2 regions of the Rhizorhabdus sp. P4_G5 genome follow, and region 1 is predicted to be linked to the other one. Evidence: predicted binding sites of a transcription regulator. Region 1 holds the regulator's gene; the other holds the start of a gene.
What was found. Region 1 encodes LexA, which represses DNA repair genes until DNA is damaged. Its sites were predicted from a motif close to GTTCCNCNCTTGTTCT; they were not measured.
Positions count from the first base shown of each region.

Region 2: AC1DQK_RS14695 (ImuA family protein) is a predicted target of LexA. The motif match lies at 3,607-3,622, and genes of this name have one in related genera.

Region 1 covers NZ_JBFUKB010000003.1:369,477-375,043, forward strand. Annotated here, with positions in the region: gene gltX (glutamate--tRNA ligase) at 1-615, opposite strand, end outside; gene AC1DQK_RS06120 (ComEC/Rec2 family competence protein) at 801-2,897, shown strand; gene lexA (transcriptional repressor LexA) at 3,000-3,659, opposite strand; gene AC1DQK_RS06130 (molybdopterin molybdotransferase MoeA) at 3,716-4,903, opposite strand; gene moaC (cyclic pyranopterin monophosphate synthase MoaC) at 4,903-5,373, opposite strand; gene trpC (indole-3-glycerol phosphate synthase TrpC) at 5,370-5,567, opposite strand, start outside.
Region 2 covers NZ_JBFUKB010000008.1:3,565-9,131, forward strand. Annotated here, with positions in the region: gene AC1DQK_RS14685 (error-prone DNA polymerase) at 1-1,391, opposite strand, end outside; gene AC1DQK_RS14690 (Y-family DNA polymerase) at 1,388-2,920, opposite strand; gene AC1DQK_RS14695 (ImuA family protein) at 2,811-3,584, opposite strand; gene AC1DQK_RS14700 (hypothetical protein) at 3,911-4,579, opposite strand; gene AC1DQK_RS14705 (hypothetical protein) at 4,622-5,392, opposite strand; gene AC1DQK_RS14710 (EamA family transporter) at 5,565-5,567, opposite strand, start outside.

The sequences.
Region 1 (5,567 bases):
ACCCATGTCATGATCGTCGACGACGACGGCGAGCATATAGGTCGGGCTGCCGTCGGAGCGGAGCAGGATCATGTCGTCGAGCTCGGCATTCTGGACGGTCACCGGTCCCTGCACGAGATCCTCGATCGTCACCTCGCCTTCGCGCGGCGCCTTGAGGCGGACGACGAAGGGCGTGCCGGCTGGCGCTTCTGCAGGGTCGCGATCGCGCCAGCGGCCATCATAGCGCAGTGGCTGCCTGGCGGCACGCTGCTGTTCACGCAGCTCGGCCAGTTCCTCGGAGGTCGCATAGCAGCGATAGGCGTGCCCCTTTTCGAGCAGCTGCTGCGCCACCGCGGCGTGGCGATCGGCGCGCGCGAACTGGTAGACGGCATCCCCGTCCCAGCCGAGGTCGAGCCAGTTCATGCCGTCGAGGATGGCGTCGATCGCGGGCTGCGTCGACCGGGCCCGATCGGTATCCTCGATGCGAAGCAGGAACTTGCCGCCATGATGGCGGGCGAACAGCCAGTTGAACAACGCGGTTCGCGCACCGCCGATATGTAGATATCCGGTCGGAGATGGCGCGAAGCGGGTGACGACCTCGGCTTTGGGGGTCTGATTTTCGGTGCTTGCGCCCACGCGCGCTTTCTCCAAGATCGGCACGATGGCCAGCGAAGTCGAGGCGCCCCGTATAGCATTTTCGGCTCCGGTCAAATTGGCCGGCGAGTCGGGAGCGGCCGGCCATGATCAGAGCGGGGTGGTCGATGCTCGATCGCGCACCTAGCGTAGCGGCTCCGCCTCTTCCAACGGGCGGCCGGGCGGCCATGGCGCGGATGCTAGATCGGGTCGAGCGTGCGCTCGAAATGGAGCGCGACCAGCTTGGCTTGTGGGTGCCGGTCATGCTCGCCGGCGGGATCGCGCTGTGGCTGGTGCTGCCTGACCGCTTGGCCTGGCTGGCTGGCATGGCGGCGCTCGCGGGCGTGGCGCTGGCCGGCGTCGCGACCGGCGTCGAGCGCAGGATCGGCCGTGCCGTGCTGGTAACCGGATTGGCGGCGCTCATCGGCATGGTGGTGATATGGTCGCGGGCCGACTGGGTGGCGGCGCCGCGGATCGATCGACCGCTGGTGGCGATGGTCACGGGACGGATCGAGACGGTCGAGCGGCTTCCGGCGCGCGAGCTGGTCCGGCTGACGATAGCGACCGATCCGGGCCTGCTGCCGCCGCGCATCAGGCTGAATGTTGATCAGGCCGACCTGCCCGCCCTGGTACCCGGCGGCGCGCATATCGCAGTGCGCGCGCGGCTGATGCCGCCTGCACCCGCGGCGGTGCCCGGCGGCTATGACTATGCCCGCACCGCCTGGTTCCTCGGCATCGGCGCCGGGGGAAAGGCGCTCGATCCGCCGAAGATCGATGCCGGCGCGGGCGGCGGCGGCTTTTCAACCTGGCTTGCCGACCGCCGGGCGCGGCTATCGGCGCATATCGAACAGCGGGTCACCGGCGCCAGCGCAGGTGGCATCGCCGCATCCTTCGCCACCGGGGACCAGGGGGCGATCGGCGAGGAAGACGCGGAGGCGATCCGGCGATCCGGGCTGGCCCATCTGCTGTCGGTGTCGGGGCTGCACGTCTCGGCGGTGGTCGGCGGCGTGATGCTGCTTACCCTGCGGCTGTTCGCGCTGAGCCCCCGGCTGGCGCTGCACGCGCCGCTGTTGCTGGTCGCGGCCGGCGCCGGCGCGCTGGCGGGGATCGGCTATACCCTGTTGTCGGGCGCGCAGGTGCCGACGATCCGCTCGTGCGTCGCCGCGCTGCTCGTGCTGGCCGGCATTGCCATGGGGCGAGAGGCGATCACGCTGCGGCTGGTCGCGACGGGGGCCCTGATCGTGCTGCTGCTGTGGCCGGAAGCGCTCGCGGGGCCGAGCTTCCAACTGAGCTTCGCGGCCGTCACCGCGCTGATCGCCTTCCTGGAACATCCCAAAGTGGTATCCTTCTCGGCTGGGCGGGACGAGCACTGGGCGGCTCGGCTCGGGCGCTCGCTGGCGGTGCTGCTGCTCTCGGGGGTGGTGATCGAGGCGGCGCTGGCGCCGATCGCGCTGTTTCACTTCCACAAATCGGGTCTCTATGGCGCCGCCGCCAACATCGTCGCGATTCCACTGACCACCTTCGTCATCATGCCGCTCGAGGCGGTGGCGCTGCTGCTCGACATTGCTGGCCTGGGTGCGCCCTTCTGGTGGCTGGTGTCGAAGGCGCTCGCGCTGCTGCTCTGGATCGCCCATCGGGTCGGCGACGCGCCGGGTGCGGTGGCGATGCTGCCGAGCATGGCGTGGGGCGCCTTCGCGCTGATGATCGCGGGCGGGCTGTGGATCGCGCTGTGGCGGACGAAGATGCGGCGCTGGGGCACCGTGCCGCTGGTGATCGGTGCCGTCTGGGCGCTGCAGTCCCCGGTGCCGGACCTGCTGGTGACGGGCGACGGCCGGCATGTTGCCGTGGTGCTGGCGGACGGACGGGTGGCGTTGCTGCGGGATCGTGCCGGCGATTATATCCGTGACGTGCTCAGCGAGGCGGCCGGGGTCGATGGCGAGCCGGTGCCGATCGATGCGCTCCAGGCGGCGCGCTGCTCCGCGGACCTGTGCGAGGCGCAGCTCCGGCGCGGCAGCCGCGCGTGGACGCTGCTCGCGACCCGGAGCCCCTATCTGGTCGACATCGCCCGGATGAACCGTGCCTGCGCGCGCGCCGACATTGTCATAAGCGACCGGCGGATGCCGCGTTCGTGCCGCCCGCGCTGGATCGTCATCGACCGGCCGTTACTGGCGCGCAGCGGGGGTCTGTCGATCGATCTGGAGCGCGGCGTCGTCGAAACCGTGGCCGGGTCGGTCGGTCGCCATCCCTGGTCCGTGTTCCGGCCCGGATCGCCTGCTCGTCCTTGATGTCGCTATGCTGAATTTATTTCAGCATCCACTTCCCGACACGGGAACGATCCCGAGCCGACATGTGGATCCTGAAACAAGTGCAGGATGACGTTCGGCTTGTCAGTAGCGCCGCAGCAATCCCGCAAGCTTGCCCTGCACACGGACCTGGTCCGGCTTGTAGCGTTGCGGGTCATAAGCGCGGTTCGCCGGGTCGAGCCGGATCATCGCGCCTTCCTTGCGGAAATATTTGAGCGTCGCTTCGCTGTCGGCGATCAGGGCCACGATGATGTCGCCGTCGCGCGCCGTCTCGGCCTTGCGGATCAGGGCATAGTCGCCGTCGAGAATACCGGCTTCGACCATCGAATCGCCGGAGACTTCGAGCGCATAATGTTCGCCTGGGCCGAGCAGCGCCGCAGGCACCGACAAGGTGCTTTGGCCCTCGAGCGCCTCGATCGGCAAACCGGCGGCGATGCGGCCGTGCAGCGGGATTTCCAGCACATTCTCGTTCGCTGCCTGCGGCACGACCGGCGGAGCCTTCGATGGTGCGGCCGGAGCCTTGGCGATCATGTCGGGCATACGCAGCACTTCGAGCGCGCGCGCGCGGTTCGGCAGCCGGCGTATGAAGTTGCGCTCCTCGAGCGCGCTGATCAGCCGGTGGACGCCCGATTTGGACTTGAGGTCCAGCGCATCCTTCATCTCCTCGAACGAGGGCGACACGCCGGTCTCGATCAGCCGGTCGTGGATGAATAGGAGAAGTTCATGTTGCTTGCGCGTCAGCATGGCAATGCCCTCGTCTAGAACGGACGGAGAACATTTAGGCAACCGGCGCGAATCTGTCAAGCGAGTGGAATGATCTCGATATCCGCGCCCGGCTCGAGCGCCGCGGACTTGGGCGGCCGCACGATCAGCATTTCCGCTTGCACCAGGGCCACGAGGCCGGCGCTGTCCTGGCTGATGACCGGAACCGCCCGACCTTCGCTCCAGCGGCCGCGCAGATATTCGGCGCGGTTGCCGGTCGCCGGGAGCGCCGCTCCGAGCCGGGCGAGCATAGGCGCCGGGACAGGACTGCGCGCGCCCAGCAGGTGGGCGACGAGGGGCTTCAGGAACAGGGTGGCGGTGACGAAGGCCGAGACCGGATTGCCGGGCAGCCCCAGCACGATCGCTTCGCCGAGCGTGCCGATCATCACCGGCTTGCCGGGCTTCAGCGCGACCTTCCAGAAATCGATGCGCGCGCCGGCCTTCTGCAGGGCGGGCAGGACGAGATCATGATCGCCGACCGACGCACCGCCCGTGGTGACGATGATATTGGCCTGGTCGGCCAAAGCGGAGAAGGCCGCAGCGATTGCGTCGAGATCGTCGCGGACGATGCCGTGATCGGTGACGATGCAGGTCGGCCCCGCCAGCATGGCCGCCAGCATCGGTCCGTTGGAAGCGGGCAGCAGCGCGCCGCTGGTCGGCACGCCCGGCCGCACCAGTTCGTTGCCGGTCGAGAGAATGGAGATGCGCGGGCGCCGGCGAATTGCGAGCGCGCCATGGCCACCGCTGACGGCAAGCGCGATCGCCGCCGCGCCGATGGCCGTGCCAGCAGCGATGAGCGTGTCCCCCTGCGCGAAATCGCTGCCGGCGCGGCGGATATGCGCGCCGGGCCCGCGCGGTCCTTCGCCCGCCATCATCAGGCGGTCGCCGTCGCGCGCCGCTTCTTCCTGGACGAGGATCGCGTCGGCCCCTTCGGGCACTGGCGCTCCGGTGAAGATCCGCGCGGCCTCGCCAGCTGCGAGCGCACGATCCAGGCCGCCGCCCGCCGCGCTTTCGCCAATGACGGTCCAGGGCCCGGGCCGCTCGGCGAAGCGGATCGCATAGCCGTCCATCGCCGACAGATCGAGCGCGGGCTGGGTGCGGGCGGCGACGACATCGACGGCGGCATGGCGTCCGTTCGCCTGGACCAGCGGCACCGTTTCGATCGGCAGCGGCGGCCTGAGCGCCATCATCCGCGCCTGCGCCTCGGCAACGGGAATCAGCGTCATCAGGCCGTCCAGTCGCCCGACTTACCGCCGGTCTTGGACAACAGGCGGACGCCTTCGATCCGCATGCCGCGATCGAGCGCCTTGGCCATGTCGTAGACGGTGAGGAGCGCGACCGAGACAGCGGTCATCGCCTCCATCTCGATGCCGGTGGTGTAGGTGGTGACCACCGCGGCGGTGGCACGGATGCCGTCGGCCTCGATCGCGAGGTCCAGCGTCACGCCCGAGATCGGCAGCGGATGGCACAGCGGGATGAGGTCGGCGGTCTTCTTGGCGGCCATGATCCCGGCGACCCGCGCCGCCGCGAGGACGTCACCCTTCTTGACCGATCCGGCGCGGATCGCATCGAGCGCGGGCGCCGCTATCAGGATCCGCCCCTCGGCGATCGCCTCCCGCTTTGTCTCGGCCTTCGCCGAGACGTCGACCATCCGGGCCGCGCCCTCATCGTCGATATGGGTGAGCTTGCCGGTCATGCGCCGGTCAGCAGCCTGCGCGTCGCCGCGGCGACATCGGCTTCGCGCATCAGCGACTCCCCGACCAGGAAACAGCGCACGCCATGCCCGGCCATCGCGTCGAGATCGGCCTTCGAGCCGAGCCCGCTCTCCGCGACGAACGTGCAGCCCGCGGGCGCATTGGCCACCAGTTCATAGGTGCGCGACAGATCAAT
Region 2 (5,567 bases), on a different contig from region 1:
GAAATGAAGCGCGAGAAGAGCAGCTTGTGCTTGACCGGATCGACCGAGGTGATGCCGAGCACATAGCAGATCACCGAATTGGCGGCCGATCCCCGCCCCTGGCAGAGGATGCCCTTGCTCCGCGCGAACTTCACGACATCGTGGACCGTCAGGAAATAATAGGCATATTTGGCCTGGCGGACGAGCTTGAGTTCGGTTTCCACCAGCTCGGCGACCTCGGGCGCCGGATCCTCGCCATAGCGTTCGCGCACCCCTTCGGCGACGAGATGCTCGAGCCAGGCCTGGGGCGTCCAACCGGACGGAACCGGCTCATGCGGATATTCATAGCGGAGCTGGCCGAGGTCGAACTGGACTCGTTCGAGCAGTCGCAGGCTTTCGGCAAGCGCCTCCGGATAATGTCTGAACAGCCGCGCCATCTCGGCCATGGGCTTGATGTGGCGCTCGCCATTGGCGGCGAGGCGGGTTCCCGCCTCGTCGAGCCTGAGGCCAAGACGGATGCAGGTGACGACATCGTGGAGCGGGCGCTGCTCGGCGGTGGCGTAAAGGACATCGTTGGTGGCGATCAGCGGGATGCCGATATCGCGCGCCAGCTTGGCGTGCCTGGCGATGCGGCGGCGGTCGGGACCGGAATAGGATGTGGCGAGGCCCAGCCAGACGCGTCCGGGCGCGGCATGGTTGAGGATCGATAATACTCTCCCCAGACCGTCACCCCAGCCCTTCGACTGCCTGCAAGGCAGGCGCTCAGGATAAACTTCAGCCAGAGGCTGAAGGCTGGGGTCCATGTCTGTCTTCACTAGGGATAGTCTGGGAGGTGAGCTCTCAACCTTCCCTCCTGCCGCAAGAGACATGGATCCCAGCCTTCGCTGGGATGACGAAAATGGGAGAAGAAACGACGCAGGAGCCAGCGGCCCCTGCCATTTCGGATGCAGCCTTGCGCCGACATCCCCGAGCTTCAGCCCCTGCCCCGCCGGCATCACGATCAGCAGCAGATCATCGAGATGATCGAGCAGGTCGCCCAGATAGAGGACGCAATCGCCCTTGATCGCGCGGCGATTACCGGTGGTGAGGAGCAGGGTCAGCCGCCCCCACCCGCGCCGGGTCGCGGGATAGGCAACGATGTCCGGCGTCCCGTCGGCAAAGACCAGCCGCGCGCCGGCCACCAGCCTGAAGTCGATATCGGCCCCGCCCTCCGCCGCCAGATTGGCGCGCGCCGTGCGCAGCGCCTTCCAGGCGCGCACCACGCCGGCCACCGTGTTGCGGTCGGCGATGCCGATGCCGGCATGGCCCGCCGCGATCGAAGCGGAGACCATGTCCTCGGCCGCCGAAGCGCCGCGCAGGAAGGAGAAGTTGGTCGCCGCGACCAGTTCGGCGAAGGTGGCGGCCTCGGTCATGCGAACAGGCCGTGGATATACCAGGTCGGGATCTTCGCCTCGCGGCCGTAGAGGCCGTGGCGGAACAGCCAGAAGCGGCGGCCCTGCCTGTCCTCGACCCGGTAATAGTCGCGCGCCATCCCAGCATTGTCGGCCCGGCGCCACCACAGCGCCCCAATTCGCTCCGGCCCTTCGGCCAGGACGATGTCGTGCAGCCGCTGCCGCCAGCGGAACTGGCGCGGCGGGCCGTCCGGCACAGAGGCGAGGACCTCGATCGGCTGGGGTGGATCGAACAAATGGGTGGGCCGCAGCGGCGGCTCGCCGGGCTCGGGCGACGGCCAGCCGCCGGGCGGCGCTTCCCCGATCGCGGGAAAGGCCAGCACCGCCTGCTCGGGAATATGGCTGTCGCGCGGCGCAAACCGCCGCACGCGGTTGCGTCCGAGCCGGGTCGACAGCCGATCGAGCAGCTGGGCCAGCTCCCCCTCGGCGATCGCCCCGCCTTCGAGCGGCAGCTGGAGCGGTGCCAACGGTTCGAACAGCGGCACCGACAGCCGCACCAGATCGAAGCCGAAACCGGGATCGACCGGATCGGACAGCGTCTCCAGCCGCTCGTTGAACAACCGCATCAGCAGCGGGACATCGCGTACCGGCAGTCCGGTCTCGATCCGCAGGCTGCGCACCAGCCCGTCGGTGCGGAACAGCTGCGCCTCGAAGCGCCGCCCGCCGCGATGCCCCTCCTCCATTCGCCGCGCCGCCTGCTGGGCCAGCGCCTCGATCGCGGCCAGTGCGGGATCGACATGACCGATCGGCTCGGCGAAACGCCGTTCGAGCACGAGCGCCGCTTGCGGACGCCGCGCGGTAATGCGGATGTCGCGCCCGCCCGAGATCCTGTCGAGCCGGTCGGCAGCGTCTTCCCCAAAGCGCGCCGACAGCAGCTGCGACGGCCGAGCGCTGAGATCGGCGAGGCGCTTGAGCCCGGCGCGGCGCAGTGCCATCGCCTCCCCGGCCTCGAGGCCCAGGGCTTCGACGGGCAGCATGGCCGTCGCCTCGGCGGGATAATGCGCCAGCGCATGCGCCGCATCGGGGGTGTCGGCGAGCGCGCTGCGGACATGCATGCCGAGCCGCTGCAGCCGCGCCACCAGGTCCTCGCGCAATCCCGCCTCGCCGCCGAACAGATGCGCGCAGCCGCTGATATCAAGGATCAGCCCGTCGGGCGGATCGAGTGCCACCATCGGCGTGTAGCGATCGCAGCCGTCGGCGATCCGCTCGATCCATTCGCCATCGGCGCGCATATCGATATCGACGACGCCGAGATCGGGCATCCGCGCCCGCGCGTCGGCCAGGCTGAGGCCGGGCGCCAGCCCGAGCGCCAGTGCAGCCCGGCTGACGGCGGCCAGCCGCATCGCACCCTTCTGCTTCTCCACCAAAGCGAACGGGGCATCAGGCGGAAAGCCGGGCTGGACCGCTCCCGTCCGGATTGCCCGCGCCAGCCGATCGGCCGGCAGGAAGGGGAAGCACAGCGCCAGATAGCGTCGCTTCCCGGAAGACATGCTCGTCACGATTCCACTCCAGACAGGCGCGTACCCCAGCCAGTCCCCCGCGATGCCGCAACAACTCGATCTCGATCGCCGGATGGCCAGGCGCACCGGCCTCGAGCGCCGCCGACGCCAACGATCGCACCCGCCAACGGCTATAGGCGGCGCTCGGGACCGGCTCGGCCTCGGCGCGCAGCAGCAGCACGGTCACCCCTGATTTCTCGGCCGCGACCGCGAGCCGCCGGCTCACCGTCAGATCGAAGCCGCGTGCCGCCTTCCAGGGCTCGATCAGCACCGCCGAGACATCGGCACAGCGCACCGCATCGCCCGCGGCGCGCAGCAGCGCCGCCTCGTCCGGCGCGACGATCTCGATCAGCCGAGACGGATCCAGGCCGAGATCGGCGAGCCCCGGCCCGTAAAGTGCCCCACCGGCACGCACCGCTCCATCCTGCCGCAGCCAGAGCAACGGCCCTTCCCCCCGTCGTATCGCCAGCATCAGCGCGGTCCCGGCCAGAGCCGCGCGATCGTCCGGCTCGGCAGCGAACAGCTCGTGCAGCTTGCCGCACGGCAAACCACCCCCCAATTGCGCGTCGAGCGGCTCGGCGCCCAACGCAAACAGCGTGGCTTCCGGGGGCTTCGGCCCCTCGATCGCACAGATGCGCGATCTCAGGGCGGCCAATAAGATCCGCGACTCATCCATGGTTCTTGTTTTGTTCTTATACTCCCTTCAACAAGGGAGGAGTCAAGGATGCACTAAAGCTGGTAGTGAGGTAGTTTCAAATTGGGGTTATGGAAACTCATCCTCGGGTCAGTCTCGCTAACCCCGCTCGACGTTATCGGTCGTGTGTTGTGGGAGTGCCCACGCAGATTGAAGCCTGCTTGTCCCATGCGCCGCCTCGATCCAAACACGCATCGACATCGAGGAAATTCTTGAGGGAGCGAACGGCAAAAATGGCTGACAGCGTTGCCACTATTATCACAAGGACAGCCACCCTTCGTCTCATCTCAGTATCTCTTGTTCAGACCGTTGGGCCTAAAATGATCACATGCCGCAGTACATTGATGCGCTCCCGAACCCCCTTCGCGAATGCGCCGTCCCGCACTCCGGCCTGCCACGTTCGCCCGTTGATCCGCGAGAGAGGCGGACCTAGGGTCACCTTTGATACGCTGGTCCACGATTTCTCGCCCATTGCTTATCGTTCGCGCGACAGCCTCTCCTGTTTCACCTAGCGACGATGCTTCGCAGTTGGCTTTGCAATGAAAGTATTTGTCCGCGCCGATCGTGTTAGCATCCCTCATATCTCCGTAATTACGAAAGAAATTGCCACCTGCCTTGGCTGCCTCTTTCAAAACTCGCCCATCTCGCTCGCCTTGCGCGCGCATCGCCTCATACTCATTCCAATTCGAATTGCCGAGTTCGGCAAGTTGAATGGGCTTTTCCTCTCCAAGACGCCTGATGGACTCAAGCTCCTCATCGCGCTTGCGATCCAATTCGTCCCAACTCGCGATTCCCGCGCGATTCTGCTTGCCGGAATTCCGACCTGTGAGCTTTGCCTCATCTCGCTCCTCGTCGAGATAGATGACGTTCCAATTCTCATCGACGCGAAACGGCCTAGGCATCTTGCCGTCAGCCCCAGGCAGCGATTTGATTCCGGCATATCGATAGTAAACCATGCGAGTCTCCGCGCTCGAGAATAGAACATAGAGTGAACAAAATCAAATCCTACATTGCAAGTAGAATCTGCCCCCCCGCCCTTTCGATCTTGATCCGGAGTAATAGACCAGTGCTCGGCTTATCTGCGGCGGCCATACCCACCTAATGAGCAGGTCGTTGTCTTCCATTACAAGATCGAAGCGTTGAATAGATGGATCTGCCGCGTTGATGAAGTTCATTTCAGATGGTGATGATGGGATACGGTCGTACCTCACCTCTTTCTTACCTGCGAAATATGCATGGAACGTGGCATTTTTCGTTCCGTCACTGGTGACTCGCCAACTATTTAGGCCGCCAGCCCATTTATCAAAATCCGACTTCAAAATGCCGAACAGTGACCCATCTTCTCTGAAACTGACTCTCATATCGATAGCGAGCGGCCCGCTTCCCAATCGCCAATCTCCTGTGAGCCGTTCAACCGGCAATTGCGCGAGCACGGTTGGGGCTGGAGGGCCTATGAGCGCCCGCGCATCCATCGCATCCAGAAGAGAGCGAGCTTTGACAGCCGCCGAAGCTGCGTCTGATGAGCTCTCAGAGTCCTTGACGACACTCTCGACGAAGCTGTCATACTCCTTTCCGCACACAGCTTGTGCGGCTTTCATATGAGCTTCCGGCGAACCGGCGTCTTGACGACGATCATAAGCTCCTCGGGCGAAGCACATCACATAGGCTTCATACCGATTCTTCGACTCCGCCGAGTAGCGTTCTTCGAATATGTTCAAAGGCTGAGACTGCGAGACAATTTCTGCCAAAAGAAGTGTGGCTAGGATCATCGAGCGTCATCCCCGTCGGCGAGGCGTTCGGTCTAGTATGCCTGATACGGGGATGCAAAACGTCGCTGAAAACCGGAGCAGCGCTCGTATTTGGTTAGCCAAACTGACGCCAGAAGAGGCGAGAGTCGATTTTCAATAACCGGGTTGGGCAAACTACCTCACCACCCTAAAGCTA